Acuticoccus sp. I52.16.1: one gene and its partner. The protein of the gene in region 2 interacts with the protein of the main gene of each other region in a pairwise test. Links are inferred from orthologs where the notes say so. Each region holds a gene or a part of one and is shown on either strand. Other genes may lie near its edges.

Region 1 (7,160 bases), 1.6 Mb from region 2 along the record:
TCGGGTGCGCGACCTGCGTGCCGTCGTGCCCGTCCGCCGCCGCACGCTCGATATCGGCGCGGATCTTCTCCAGAGCGTCGGCCGCGACCGCCGCATCCGCCGAGGTCGGCAGCCGCACCACCGGGGCGGCGAGGGCGAGGATCCCGCGCCGGTGCGCCAGCCGGACCACATGCTGGGACAGCCGGCGCAACATCGCCCGACCACCGACCAGGGCGTCCGGGTCCGGCAGGACGAAGCCGGGGTCCGCCGCGCACTCCGCGATCGCCGAGGCGAGGTAGTTCGAGCGGCCGCATGCCAGCGCGACGATACGCTCGCGCAGCGCATGGACGATCTCGTCCGCCGCGTACGCAGCCGGGACCGTCTCGATCTGCGCCGTCACCTTGATCGATCCCTGCGGCAGGGCCAGCGCCTCCTCCGCCAGCGCCAGAAGCGCGTCGAACACCGCCGCCTCGTCCGCGCTCTCCAGCTCCGGCAGGGTCACGCAGAGGCCGCGGCCGGCCGCCGCGAGGTGCGGCGCGTTGTGGTAGAGGGCGAGGCCGAGGTCGAGCACCGCCGCGGCGATCGCTTCGCCGTCGACGAGGACGTGCGCCTCGGTGCGATCGAGCGCGCGCGGGCGGATCATCAGCGCCGGGAAACGCACCGGCGTCGGACCGAGGATCTCGTCGGTGGGGGCGGCGGGCGCGTCGTCGGCGAGCATCTGGCCCACGGTGTCGACCAGGGCGAGATGACCCGCGACGATGTTGGCCCATGTCGGCAGGATGGCGTCCTCGAAGTCGACCACCACCGACGCGGCGCGCGAGGCGACGGCGGCCGCCAACGTGCGCCGGTGCGGCGGCACCACCAACTCGACGCGGCGGTCCGCGAGCGTTTCGGGGATCGGCGCGGCGGTCCAGTCGCCGTCACGCAGGCCGGGGATCTGGCCGCGACGTCGCTTGCGGGCCGCCAGCGCCACGGCGCGAGGCTGCTGCGTGGCCCGGTGCAGCCGCGACAGGAACTCGAGCGACCCGGGGGTGAAGAGGTGTTCCACGCCCGTCACCGTCTCGCCGACGAGCACCACCCGTTCCATCCTGTCGACCACGCACGCCCTCCCTCGCGGCCGCGGGGCACGGCCGTTCGGAAGCATCTGGATCACCCGGCGGGGCAATCAATGCACATCGGCCCGCTCGGGACGCTCAACGGCCGTGCCGTGGTGCCCTATATCGCACCCATGCCGGAACCGCTCCTCGCCCTGACGCCCGACGGCCTCTACTGCCCGCCGGGCGGTTTCCACATCGACCCCGTGCGCAAGGTGGCGCGCGCGGCGATCACCCACGGCCACGCCGACCATGCCCGCCCGGGTCACGACACCGTGCTCGCCACGGCCGAGACGCTGGCCATCATGGCCGTGCGCTACGGGCCCGGATTCGCCGGCTCGCGCCAGGCGATCGGCTACGGTGAGGCGGTGCGGATCGGCGGGGTGACGGTGCGCTACCATCCCGCGGGGCATATTCTGGGCTCGGCGCAGATCTCGCTGGAGGCGGGCGGCCGGCGCGCCGTGGTGTCCGGTGACTACAAGCGCCAGGCCGATCCCACCTGCACCGGGTTCGAGTTGGTCCCCTGCGACCTCTTCGTCACCGAGGCGACGTTCGCGCTCCCGGTCTTCCGCCATCCGGACGCGGCGGACGAGGTGGCGACGCTACTGCAGTCGGTGGCGCTCTTCCCGGAGCGGCCGCACATCGTCGGCGCCTATGCCCTGGGGAAGGCGCAGCGGGTGCTCGCCCACATCCGCGCCGCCGGCTACGATCGGCCGATCTACCTGCACGGCGCGATGGAAGCCCTGACGGCGCACTACCAGGCGAGCGGGCAGGACTTCGGCATCCTGCTGCCGGTGAAGGGCGTCGATCGCAAGACGCTGGCGGGGGAGATCGTCATGTGCCCGCCCGGCTCGCTGGCCGATCGGTGGGCGCAGCGGTTCGGCGACAGCGTGACGGCGTTCGCCTCGGGCTGGATGCGGGTGCGGGCGCGGGCGCGGCAGCGCGGGGTGGAGCTGCCACTGGTGATCTCCGACCATGCCGACTGGGAGGACCTGTGCACCACGATCGTGGAGACGGGGGCCGAACAGGTGTGGGTGACGCATGGCCAGGAGGACGCGCTGTGCCACTGGGCCCGCACGAAGGGCATCGACGCTCGCCCGCTGCACCTGCTGGGCTACGGAGACGGGGACGACGGGCCGGAGGAGATCGTCGCCGACGACGCGGACTGACGCGCGCGCCGGACGTGGTGGTGGAGCGTGGCGGGGGAGCCTATTGCGTCGCGTAGACGATGCGGGCGATCCACTCGATCTCGGACTTGCCGAGCGAGACGTCGTCATGGTCCGGATTGACGGCGTGGAACTTGTAGCCGTCGGAACCGATCTCTTTCAGCACCTTGACCGCGACCTCGTTGTTCGTGCGCTTCACCACCACGCGGTCGCCGGCGTTCGCCTCGGCGTTGGGGGAGATGAAGAGGACGTCGCCATCGCGGTAGAGCGGCTGCATCGAGTCGCCCACGACCGACAGCGCATAGAGCGGCTCGTGGCGCCGATCGGGGAAGGAAATGATGCGTGGGGGGCTAGGAACGGCGATCGTATCGGTGCCGACCGGGCTCGCGCTTTCGAAGCCCGCATGCGCTTCGCCGATGAGGGGGATCGAGACTTGCGGCGCGTTGCGGATGTTTTCGACGAAGCCGAACAGGTCCGACACCGAGGTGTTCGTGGCTTTTAGGATCTTTGCGATGGACTCGGTCGACGGCCAGCGGGGACGCCCGTCGGACGCAAATCGCTTGCTTTTGTTAAAAGTCGTCGGATCGAGACCGCTGCGACGGGCAAGGCCGGACGGAGACATGCCATGCTTCGCCGCAAGCTCGTCGATCGCGTTCCACACGTCGTTATGAGCGAGCATAGGCCCTACTCCTGCTCACAGGCGAAGATCGAATGGAGGTACCTCGTTCGGCTCCTCAACGTGAAAGCGCCCGTCCACAATTCAGTTTGTTCTGGATTGATGTAGCATATGTAAGGCGTTCGCGGAACCTGGGTTTCTGCAGATCCGCCGCATTCTGTGCCTCAATCAGACTCCTGGATGGCCCGTGGAAGACAAGGATACGATTTACAAGCTGCTGCGATCTGCCGAACTTGCGACATTCGTCACAAAAGGCTTCTTTGAAGGATCAGCCGACGACCTTCGCGACGGCTTCGTTCACCTGTCCACCGATGCGCAGCTGAATGGGACGCTCGAGAAACATTTTTCTGGAGAGTTCAACATTTTTGCGCTGGATTGCAGGCCTTTAATGAACTCAGCCGAATTGGTCTGGGAGACTTCGCGCGGCGGGGCGCTTTTCCCGCACCTCTACCGCGCGATACAACTCAGCGACGTGGCGGCGATATATCCGCTGCCGCAAAGCAAATGGCCTCCATCGCACAAAGGATAGAAATCCTGCGCCAGAATGCGACTGAATGTCGCATTCTGGCGGTCGGTCACGCCGCCTCGGCGCGGGCCGACAGCAACTTGCGGTTCACCAGCAGCTCCGCGATCTGCACCGTGTTGAGCGCGGCGCCCTTGCGCAGGTTGTCGCTCACCACCCACATCGCGAGCCCGTTCTCCACCGTCGGATCCTCGCGGATGCGGCTGATGTAGGTCGCGTCCTCGCCAGCGGCCTCGTACGGCGTGATGTAGCCGCCCGGCTCATGCTTATCGATCACCAGGCAGCCCGGCGATTCCCGCAACAGGTCGCGCGCTTCTTCGGCCGACAGCGGCTCCTCCAGCTCCAGGTTCACCGCCTCGGAATGGGAGATGAAGACCGGAACGCGCACGCAGGTGGCGTGCAGCTTGATCTTGGGGTCGAGGATCTTCTTCGTCTCGACCATCATCTTCCACTCTTCCTTGGTCGAGCCGTCTTCCATGAAGACGTCGATCTGCGGGATGAGGTTGAAGGCCATCCGCTTCGGGAACGCCTTGGACTGCACCTCGTCCGACACGAAGACGGCGCGGGTCTGGGCGAACAGGTCGTCCATCGCCGCCTTGCCGGCGCCCGAAACGGACTGATACGTCGCGACCACCACGCGCTTGATCCGGGCGCGGTCGTGGATCGGCTTCAGTGCCACGACGAGCTGCGCGGTCGAGCAGTTGGGATTGGCGATGATGTTCTTCTTGGCGAACCCCTCGACCGCGTCGGCATTCACTTCGGGCACGATGAGCGGCACGTCCGGATCGGTCCGGAAGGCGGACGAATTGTCGATCACCACCGCGCCGGCCGCGGCGATCTTGGGGGCCCACTCGCGCGCCACGTCGCCGCCGGCCGACATCATGCAGATGTCGACGTTGGAAAAGTCGGTCGTCTCCAGCGCCTCGCATTTCAGGGTCTTGTCGCCGTAGGAGACCTCGGTCCCCTGACTGCGGCGCGACGCGACCGCGATCACCTTGTCGGCCGGGAAGCCGCGCTCGGCCATGATATCGAGAATTTCGCGGCCGACGTTCCCCGTCGCGCCGACGACTGCTACCGTGTAGCCCATCTGCCTAAACTCCTAGAGACTGGGGCGTGTAATGGCGGAGATGACGGCATGTGTCCATCCGCCGGGCGCACAATCGCGGCCCTCGCCCGCCGGCTCGGTCCAGCGCAACGCCAGCGCTCGGCCGCACTGCGGCAGTCGACGGCTCGCCGCGGCGGACTGCCCCCGTGTAGTCGCCGCGGGCGTTGTTACTTGCGGCGCGCCGCAACCTATTCCCGTTGCGCGCGTTTGAGTGGCAGACGGGCGCCCCATTTGTCCCTAGAGCGGATATCCAACGTATGAAGCGGTTTTCGTGCAGAAACTGCGGCAACGAAGTCTATTTCGACTCGACGCGGTGTGTGAACTGCGGCAACGCGCTGGGATTCAACGCGTCGCGCGGGGTGATGCTGTCGACCCCGCAAGGCCGCCCCTGGAGTGTCGACCGCACCACCTACCACCTCTGTGCCAACGCCGAGCCGGTCGCCTGCAACTGGCTGGTGCGGGAGGGGAGCGGCGACGCGCTGTGCCGCGCCTGCGCCCACAACCGCACCATCCCTGACCTGTCCGACCCCGAGGCGATTTCGCTGTGGCGCGAGCTGGAGCTGGCCAAGCGCTACCTCTTCTATTCCATCATCCGCTGGAACCTGCCGCAGCCGACCATGGCCGAGGATCCCGACCACGGCCTCGCGTTCGACTTCCTCGCCGACCAGCAGAACGCCGACGGCACCGTGACACCCGTTCTGACCGGCCACGCGGACGGCCTCATCACCATCAACATCGCGGAAGGCGACGATGCCGAGCGCGAGCGGCGCCGGACCGACATGGGCGAACCCTATCGCACGCTGGTCGGCCACATGCGCCACGAGGTGGGTCACTATTACTGGGACCGCCTGGTGCGCGACGCGGGCAAGCTGGACGCCTACCGTGCCGTCTTCGGCGACGAGCGGGAGGACTACAACGAAGCGCTCAAACGCCACTACGAGCAGGGGCCGCCGGCCGATTGGGCCAACAGCTTCATCTCCACCTATGCGACGGCGCACCCGTGGGAGGACTGGGCCGAGACCTTCGCCCACTACATCCATATCGTCGACGCGCTGGAGACGGCCGCGGCGTTCGGCATCCGCACCACCGACCTCGGCCAGGAGAAGCAGACCACCCACGCCGTCGACTTCGACCCCTATACGCAGGGGACGATCGGCCACCTCCTGAAGGCGTGGGTGCCGGTGACGGTCGCCATGAACGCGATCAACCGCTCGATGGGCCAGCCGGATCTCTACCCCTTCGTGCTGTCGACGCCGGTCGAGCAGAAGCTGGGCTTCGTCCATCGGCTGATCCGCGCCCACGCGCAGGAGGCGACGCCGGCGCACAAACGCCGCTGGTGGCGCCTCGGCCGCTGACCGCGCCGGGTGACGCGGCTCGGTGGCGGCGCCGCCGGGAGGTGTCGCAGCCCGGCACGGCGCTTATGTTAGCCCGGTGCTCACCATACCCGACATCGCCCGCGCCGCGCGCGCCCTGCCTGAGCCGTTCGAAGGCTGGTTCGCCGGCCAGGGCTGGACGCCGCGCCCGCACCAGCTGGCGCTGATCGAGAAGGCGGGCGAGGGCAAGTCCACGCTCCTCATCGCCCCGACCGGCGCGGGAAAGACGCTCGCCGGCTTCCTGCCGAGCCTCATCGAGATCGCGGACGAGTTCCGCCGGCGCAACGCCGCCGTGCGCGAGGGGCCGCACACGCTCTACATCTCCCCGCTCAAGGCGCTGGCGGTGGACATCGCCCGCAATCTCGAGCGGCCGATCGCCGAGATGGGCCTCCCCGTCACCACCGAGACCCGCACCGGCGACACGCCGCAGAACCGGCGGCGGCGGCAGAAGGAGAACCCGCCGGACATCCTGCTGACGACGGCAGAGCAGATCGCCCTCCTGATCAGCCAGCCCGACGCCGCCCGCTTCTTCTCCGAGCTGAAGGTCGTCATCGTCGACGAGTTGCATTCGCTCGTCACCTCCAAGCGCGGCGACCTTCTCGCGCTCGGGCTGGCGCGACTGCGCCGGCATGCGCCGGATCTGCGCACCATCGGCCTCTCCGCGACCGTCGCGGAGCCGGACGACCTGCGCGGCTGGCTCGTCCCCTTCACCTCGCCCGACCCGACACCGCGCGCGGACGACGGCCGTGGCGTTCCCGAACGGCGCCCTGTCGGCCCGGCGTCCGGCCTCGCCGATCTCGTCGTCGTCGAAGGCGGGGCGAAGCCGGACCTCTCGATCCTGGCGACCGAGCAACGCGTCCCCTGGTCCGGGCACATGACACGCTGGGCGGTGGGCGACGTCTACCAGCTCATCAAGGCGCACCGGACGACGCTCGTCTTCGTCAACACCCGCTCGCAGGCCGAGACGCTATTCTACGAGCTGTGGCGCATCAACGAGGACACGCTCCCGATCGCCCTGCACCACGGCTCGCTGGAGCGCGAGCAGCGGCGCAAGGTGGAGGCAGCGATGGCCCGCAACGCGCTGCGCGCCGTCGTCTGCACCTCCACGCTCGACCTCGGGATCGACTGGGGCGACGTCGACCTCGTCGTCCACGTCGGCGCGCCGAAGGGCGCCTCGCGGCTCGCTCAGCGCATCGGCCGCGCCAACCACCGGATGGACGAGCCGTCCAAGGCGATCCTCGTCC
Region 2 (7,195 bases):
GGCGGAGGGAGCGGCGGCGGGCTCGGCACGGTCGGTGGTGAGGCGGGCCCGCACGGTCGGCGCGAAGGTGTCGTTCGGGGGCGTGTCGGCGTCGGCGCTGGAGACGGAGTTCTGCCGCACCAGGCTCGTCTCGCCGGGTCCACCGCCAGCGTCCCCCGTGTCCCCGGCGTCGCTGGTGGTCGCGGCGCCGCCGGTGTCGCCGGCGCCCGCGGTGGTGTCCTGTGGCTCGGCGGGGCGGGCGGTGATCTGCGGCGCGGCGGTCGCGATGTCGGCGTTGCCGGGAGGCGCGGCGCTGTCCGTCGTGGCTGGCGCGGTCGGCGCCGGCCTGCCGGCAGCGTCGGCCGGCGGCGCGGCGGTGGCGACGCGCGCCGGCGCCTTGCGGGGCAGGGGCGGAACCTCGCCGGGGCCGAAGAGGGACGCGTTCTCGGGCTCGGGCTCGGGCTCGCCGTCGTACGGCGCATTGGGGTTGCCCAGGCGTTCGCGCATCCGGTCGGCGAAGGAGCCCGGCGGTGGCGTCACCTCGGACGCCGGGGGGGCGCCGGGGGTGCGCAGGTCGAGCGGCCCGGCCTGCTGCAGGGTCGTCTCCGGCTCGGCGATCACCCAGGCCTGCCCCTCGCGGCAACGGTACCCGTCCACCGCGGAGCGGCCGGCGAGGCTGTCGACGTCGACCCGGTAGCCGCGGCACAGCCGGCCGTTGCTGCCGCGCACGGCGCGGTAGGGGCGGATCGCGGCCTGCCCGCCGCCGGGCAGCTCGAACCGCGCGACCTGATTGTCCTGGGCATAGTCGAGGATCGTGGACAGGCGGCTTTCCAGGGCACGCCGCTCGTCCGGCGTCAGCTGCAGCGCGGTGGTATAGTTCTGCGCGCGTGCTGGGGCCGTCGCTGTCGCCATTGCGCTCGCCACCGCCAGCGGCAGGGCGAGAAGGGCAAGACGCCTCATCGGTCATACTCCCGGACCCCCGTCGGCGCGACGGGAGCGCTCAACCTCGATGGATCGGCCGGCCGTCGCCTCGCACAGGGACCGGCCGTGGGCGAGGGTCTGCCAAGGCGACCCTGAGCCACGGATGAACACCATAGGGCGCGCGGCCGCCGATTGCGACCGCCCGCCCGGTGCGAGGCATCCTCCCGCGCGCATCGTCCACGCCCGTCGTCACCGGCGCCCCGGCCCCGCGGGGCGCGCCGCTCAACCCTTGCGGCGTACCTTCATCGACTTCTCGCGCGGCAGGTACTTGCCGTCGGCCTTGGTGCCGGTCAGCGCGCCGTCCTTCACCATCACCTTGCCGCGCAGGATCACCGTCTTCGGCAGCCCTTTGACCTCCAGCCCCTCGTAAGGGGTATAGTCGGACCCGCCGTGAAGGTCGGCGTGGCGGATGGTGGTCTGCGCCTGCGGATCCCACAGCACGATGTCGGCGTCCGAACCGACCGCGATCGTGCCCTTCTTCGGATAGAGGCCGTAGGTCTTGGCGTGGTTGGTCGACGTCAGCGCCACGAAACGGTTGATGTCGATCCGGCCCTTGGAGACGCCTTCGGAGAAGAGGATCGGCAAACGCGTCTCGACCCCCGGAATGCCGTTGGGGATGTGGCGGAAATCGGTTCGGCCCTTGGGGTTCAGCTTGCCGTGGTCGTCGTCGTAGCGGAACGGGCAGTGGTCCGAGGAGAAGACGTCGAACACGCCGTTCTCGATGCCGCGCCAGATGTTCTCCCATTCGGCCTCGGTGCGCGGGGGCGGGGAGCAGACCTGTTTGGCGCCCTCCCAGTTCATGCCCTCGAGGTCCTTCTCGGTGAGGCGGATGTACTGCGGGCACGTCTCGCCGGTGACGTTCATGCCGCGCGCCCGCGCCCGCTCGATCTCCTCCATCGCCGCCCCGTTGGAGACGTGGACGATGACGACCGGCACGTCGACCACCTCGGCGAGCGAGATGGCGCGGTGCGTCGCCTCGCGCTCCACCGCCAGCGGCCGGGTCGTGGCGTGGGAGGCCGGCTCGAGGCGGCCTTCGGCGACGTGGCGGTCGATCAGGAAGCGGATCGCGTCCTCGTTCTCGCAGTGGACCATGGCGAGCGCGCCGGTGCGCCGGGCGGTGTCCATCACGGCGAGGATCTCGGCGTCGTTCAGGCGAAGGTTCTCGTAGGTCATGAAGACCTTGAACGAGGTGTACCCATCCTCGACCGCCGCCGGCAGCTCCTGGCCCAGCACCGCCTCGGACGGGTCGGAGATGACGAGGTGGAAGGAGACGTCGGTGTAGCAGTTGCCCTCGGCCTTGGCGTGGTACTGGGTCAGCGCCTCGCGCAGGGACTTGCCCTTCTCCTGGATGCAGAAGGGGAGCAGCGTGGTGTTGCCGCCGAAGAGGCCGGAGAGGGTGCCGGTCTCGAACGTGTCGGCCATGGTGATGCCCTCGCCGGAGGGCTGGTCGATGTGGACGTGGCTGTCGATACCGCCCGGCAGGACGTATTGGCCCGTCGCGTCGATCGTCTCGGCGCCCTCAAGGCCGATCCCCAGCGCCGTCACGACGCCGTCCTTGATGCCGACGTCGGCCTTGAACACATCCGCGGCCGTCGCGATCGTGCCCCCCGTGATGACGAGGTCGAAGGTCATCTCACTCTCCTCAGTAGCCGCGCGCGAGGTCGACGACGTTCTGCAGCGGCTGGCCGCTCTCGTAGGCGTCGATCTGGCGGATGATGTTGGCGACGGTGGCCTCCGGGTCGGAGGCCGCCGCGACGTGGGGGGTAATGACGAGGTTGGGCCCGTCCCACATCGGGTCTCCCGCCGGCAGCGGCTCCTCGTTGAAGACGTCGAGCGAGGCACCCTTCAGCGCGCCCGACCTCAGCGCGGCCAGGATGTCCGCCTCGTTCTGCAGGCCGCCGCGGCCGGCGTTGACGAGCACCGGCCCCAGCGGACTGCCGCCGCCGAGCTTGGCGATCAGCGCCGCGTCGAGGATGCCGCGCGTGCCCTCGGTCAGCGGCAGCAGCGAGACGAGGATGTCGGTCCGGGCGAGGAAATGGTCGAGCCCGTCGTCGCCGTAGTGGAGGGTGATGTCGCTCGACTTGGGCGAGCGGGACCAGCCGTGGACGTTGAAGCCGAGCGCCAGGAGGATCGGCGCACAGTGGCGGGCGAGGGTGCCGTAGCCCATCAGCCCGACGCGGGCGGAGTGCGCGGCGGGCTGCGTCAGCTCGGTCCACTCGTGCTTCGCCTGGAAGTCCAGGTAGGTGAGCGCCTGGCGGAAGTGAGTGAGCACCTGAAGGACGACCCACTCGCCCATCCGCGAGGTCAGGTCCGGGTCGACGAGGCGCACCAGCGGCACGGCCGGAAACTCCGGGTCGGCGATCACCCCGTCGACGCCGGCGCCCATGTTGAAGATCGCCTTCAGGTTCGGCAGCGTCTTCAGGACGCCGCGCGGCGGCTTCCAGGTCAGCGCGTAGTCGATGCCGGCGGGGTCGTAGTCGTCCCGGCCGTGGACGAGGAGCGGGCGGTTCGGGGCGACGGCCTGCCAGGCGGCGAGCCATTCGTCCTGTCCCCAGTCGGCGGAGAGGAAAAGCGTTGTCATGGTAGAGGTCTCATAGGCAATTGGCGGGCCGTTTGACAATTGACCGCCGCCCACGCGCGTCATATCTGCCGCCCATGGCGAAACGTCCGATCCTCATCATCCCCGATCCCGTGCTGCGGCGTGTGGCAGAGCCTGTGACCGCCGTCGACGATCGGATCAAGTCACTGGCCGACGATATGCTCGAGACCATGTATGCCGCGCCCGGCATCGGCCTCGCCGCGCCGCAGATCGGCATCTCGGAGCGCCTCGTCGTCCTGGACGTGGCGACGGAGGACGACGCCGAGCCTGCGCCGATGGTGCTGATCAACCCCGAGATCGTCGCCCGCTCGGAGGAAACCTCCGTCTACGAAGAAGGCTGCCTGTCGATCCCCGACTATACCGAAGACGTCGAGCGTCCGGCCCGCGTCACCGTGCGCTACCTCGACCGCGAGGGCGCGGAGCGGACCGTGGACGCGGACGGCCTGCTGGCCACCTGCCTGCAGCACGAGATCGACCACCTGAACGGCGTCCTCTTCGTCGACTATCTCTCCCGGCTGAAGCGGGAGCGGGTGCTGAAGAAATTCGCCAAGCAAGCCAAGCTCGGCGCGTGATGGTGACCCCGACCCGATTCGCGCAGCCGGTGCGCCGCGGTCCGTCCGCTCGCCCGCGGGTGACGGCATGATGCGCGTCGTCTTCATGGGCACGCCCTCCTTCGCGGTGCCGACGTTCATGGAAATCGCCGGCCAGGGGCACGAGATCCCGGCCGTCTACACCCAGCCGCCGCGTCCGGCCGGCCGCGGCATGGCCGAGCGCCGCTCGGCGGTGCACGAGGCGGCCGACGCGCTGGGCATCGAGGTGCGCCATCCGACGTCCTTGAAAGAGGAGGCCGGCGCGATCGAGGCGCTGGAGGCGGACGTGCTGGTGGTCGTCGCCTACGGGTTGATCCTGCCGCAGGCGGTGCTCGACTCGGCGCCCCTGGGGGCCTTCAACGTCCACGCCTCGCTGCTGCCGCGTTGGCGTGGCGCGGCGCCGGTCGCCCGCGCCATCATGGCCGGCGACGCGCAGACGGGCGTTGCGGTCATGCGCATGGAGAAGGGCCTCGACACCGGCCCGGTCGCCATGGTGGAGCGCACGCCGATCGGACCGGACGACACCGCCGCCGACCTGACCGACCGCCTCTCGCGCCTCGGCGCCGACCTGATGGTCCGCGCCCTCGCCGGCCTGGAGCGCGAGGCGCTGACGATGACGCCGCAGCCGCAGGAGGGTGTCACCTACGCCCACAAGATCGACAAGGCCGAGGCGCCGATCGACTTCACCGCCGACGCCGAGACCGTGCGCAACCACATCCACGGCCTCAACCCGATGCCGGGCGCCCACGCGACCATCGAGATCGGCGGCAAACCGGAGCGGCTGAAGGTGCTGCGCGCGACCCTCGCCGACGGGACGGGCGCGCCGGGCGAGGTGCTGGACGACCGTCTGACCGTCGCCTGCGGGCGCGGCGCGGTGCGTCTCGTGCGGGTCCAGCGGGCCGGCAAGTCGCCGGTGGAGGCGGATGCCTTCCTGCGCGGCGCCCGCATCGGCCCGGGCGACCGGTTCGAGCGCTGAGCGGCGCGGCGAGATGGACTTCGCCGCGGCTGCCGGTTAGGCCGGGGGAGCCCGCCGGCGACGCCGCCATCGAGGCCGCCCCGCAACCGATCGCCAGCTGCCGTGCCGCGCTACAAGCTCACCATCGAATATGACGGGACGCCTTATGTCGGCTGGCAGTGCCAGGAGACCGGGCGCGCCGTGCAGGAGGCGCTGGAGGACGCGCTGGAGAAGTTCGTCGGCACGGCGACCCGCGTCCACGGCGCCGGGCGCACCGACACCGGCGTCCACGCCACCGGCCAGGTGGCCCACGTCGACCTCGCCAAGGACTGGCGCGCCGACACCGTGCGCGACGCGGTCAACGCCCACCTGCGGCCCGAGCCGGTCGCCGTCCTCTCGGCCGAGCGCGTGGGCGACGACTTCGACGCGCGCCACTCCGCCCGCGCGCGGCACTACCTCTACCGCATCGTCAACCGCCGGCCGCCGCTGGCGCTCGAGCGTGCCGCATGGCGGGTGCCGCAGCCGCTCGACGTCGCGGCGATGAACGCGGCCGCCGCCCACCTCGTCGGCCGGCACGACTTCACCACCTTCCGCGCCGCGCAGTGTCAGGCCAAGAGCCCGCTGCGCACGCTCGACCGGCTCGACGTGACGCGTTCGGGCGAACGGATCGAGGTGCGGGCCAGCGCGCGCTCTTTCCTTCACAATCAGGTTCGGTCCATGGTCGGCACGCTGGTCGAAGTCGGCATCGGCCGCTGGCAGCCGCGGGACGTCGCGGCGGCGCTGGCGGCCCGCTCGCGGCCGGCCTGCGGTCCGGTCGCTCCGGCGGTCGGCCTTGTTTTGACGCGCGTCGACTACGCGCCGCAGGAGGACGAGGAGAGCTGATGGACGTTGTGCTCGGCATCATCGGCGGGTCGGGACTTTATGACCTGCCAGGCCTCGAGGGGACGTGGGAGACGGTGGAAAGCCCGTGGGGCGAGCCGTCCGACCGGGTCCTCGTCGGCACCCTGGCGGACACCCGGATCGTGTTCATGCCCCGCCACGGCCGCGGCCACCGCCTCGGCCCGACGCAGATCGACTATCGCGCCAACATCGACGTGATGAAGCGCGCCGGTGTGACCGACCTCGTCTCGCTCTCGGCCTGCGGCTCGCTGCGCGAGGACCTGCCGCCGGGGACGTTCGTGATCGTCGACCAGTTCATCGATCGCACCTTCGCGCGCGAAAAGTCGTTCTTCGGGGCGGGCTGCGTGGCGCATGTGTCGATGGCCCATCCCGTCAGCCGCGACTTGGGCGACCGCATCGCCGCGGCGGCGGACGTCGCGGGCGTCGTCTGCCATCGCGGCGGGACCTACCTCGCGATGGAGGGGCCGCAGTTCTCCTCGCTGGCCGAATCGCACCTCTACCGCAATTGGGGGGCGGACGTGATCGGCATGACCAACATGCCGGAGGCCAAGCTCGCCCGCGAGGCCGAGATCGCCTACGCCACCGTCGCCATGGTGACAGACTTCGACAGCTGGCACCCCGACCACGGCGAGGTCGACATCCAGCAGATCATCACCACCATGCGGGCCAACGGCGACGCGGCGCGCGCGCTGGTCCAGGCCCTCGCCGTGGCGACCCCGCCGACGCGCCAGCCCTGCTCCACGGGGTCGGACACGGCGCTGGAGTTCGCCATCATCACCGCGCCGGAAGCGCGCGACCCGGCGCTCGTCGCCAAACTCGACGCGGTTGCCGGCCGCGTCCTCCACAGGACCTGACCATGAGCCAGACGACGCGCGACCTGCGCGAGATGGTGCGGGCGATCCCCGACTATCCCAAGACGGGCATCGTCTTCCGTGACGTGACGACCCTGTTCGGCGACGCCGACGGGTTGGCGCGCACGGTGGACGCGATCGCCGGGCACGCGGCCGGGCAGGGGTTCGACCTCGTCGCCGGGATCGACGCGCGCGGCTTCATCCTGGGCGGCGCGCTGGCGCTGAAGATGGGCAAGGGGTTCGTGCCGATTCGCAAGTGCGGCAAGCTCCCCGCCGAGGTCTATCGCGAAGAGTACGCGCTGGAGTACGGCACCGACGAGGTGGAAATCCACAGGGACGC

The links.
Region 1: the proteins of def (region 2) and MRB58_RS10050 interact in binary tests that used the Escherichia coli proteins (3 or more experiments, as listed by UniProt). The link is inferred for Acuticoccus sp. I52.16.1 from one-to-one orthologs.

The regions. Positions count from the first base shown.
Region 1 is NZ_CP094828.1:2,227,420-2,234,579, reverse strand. What follows is about bases 2,509-5,450. They hold MRB58_RS10050 (aspartate-semialdehyde dehydrogenase), read right to left. Parts: upstream 4,526-5,450; coding sequence 3,491-4,525; downstream 2,509-3,490. Other genes in these bases: MRB58_RS10045 (putative zinc-binding metallopeptidase), read left to right, coding at 4,861-5,450; MRB58_RS10055 (DUF952 domain-containing protein), read left to right, coding at 3,103-3,444; MRB58_RS10060 (helix-turn-helix transcriptional regulator), read right to left, coding at 2,509-2,918. Outside these bases: MRB58_RS10070 (hypothetical protein), read right to left, coding at 1-1,078; MRB58_RS10065 (ligase-associated DNA damage response exonuclease), read left to right, coding at 1,208-2,242; more of MRB58_RS10060, read right to left, coding at 2,283-2,508; more of MRB58_RS10045, read left to right, coding at 5,451-5,898; MRB58_RS10040 (ligase-associated DNA damage response DEXH box helicase), read left to right, coding at 5,975-7,160.
Region 2 is NZ_CP094828.1:625,927-633,121, reverse strand. What follows is about bases 2,397-5,373. They hold def (peptide deformylase), read left to right. Parts: upstream 2,397-3,615; coding sequence 3,616-4,131; downstream 4,132-5,373. Other genes in these bases: truA (tRNA pseudouridine(38-40) synthase TruA), read left to right, coding at 5,228-5,373; fmt (methionyl-tRNA formyltransferase), read left to right, coding at 4,202-5,125; MRB58_RS02875 (glyoxylate/hydroxypyruvate reductase A), read right to left, coding at 2,603-3,541; hydA (dihydropyrimidinase), read right to left, coding at 2,397-2,592. Also shown: MRB58_RS02885 (hypothetical protein), read right to left, coding at 1-939; more of hydA, read right to left, coding at 1,183-2,396; more of truA, read left to right, coding at 5,374-5,986; MRB58_RS02855 (S-methyl-5'-thioadenosine phosphorylase), read left to right, coding at 5,983-6,858; MRB58_RS02850 (adenine phosphoribosyltransferase), read left to right, coding at 6,861-7,195. UniProt on the Escherichia coli protein: Removes the formyl group from the N-terminal Met of newly synthesized proteins. Requires at least a dipeptide for an efficient rate of reaction. N-terminal L-methionine is a prerequisite for activity but the enzyme has broad specificity at other positions.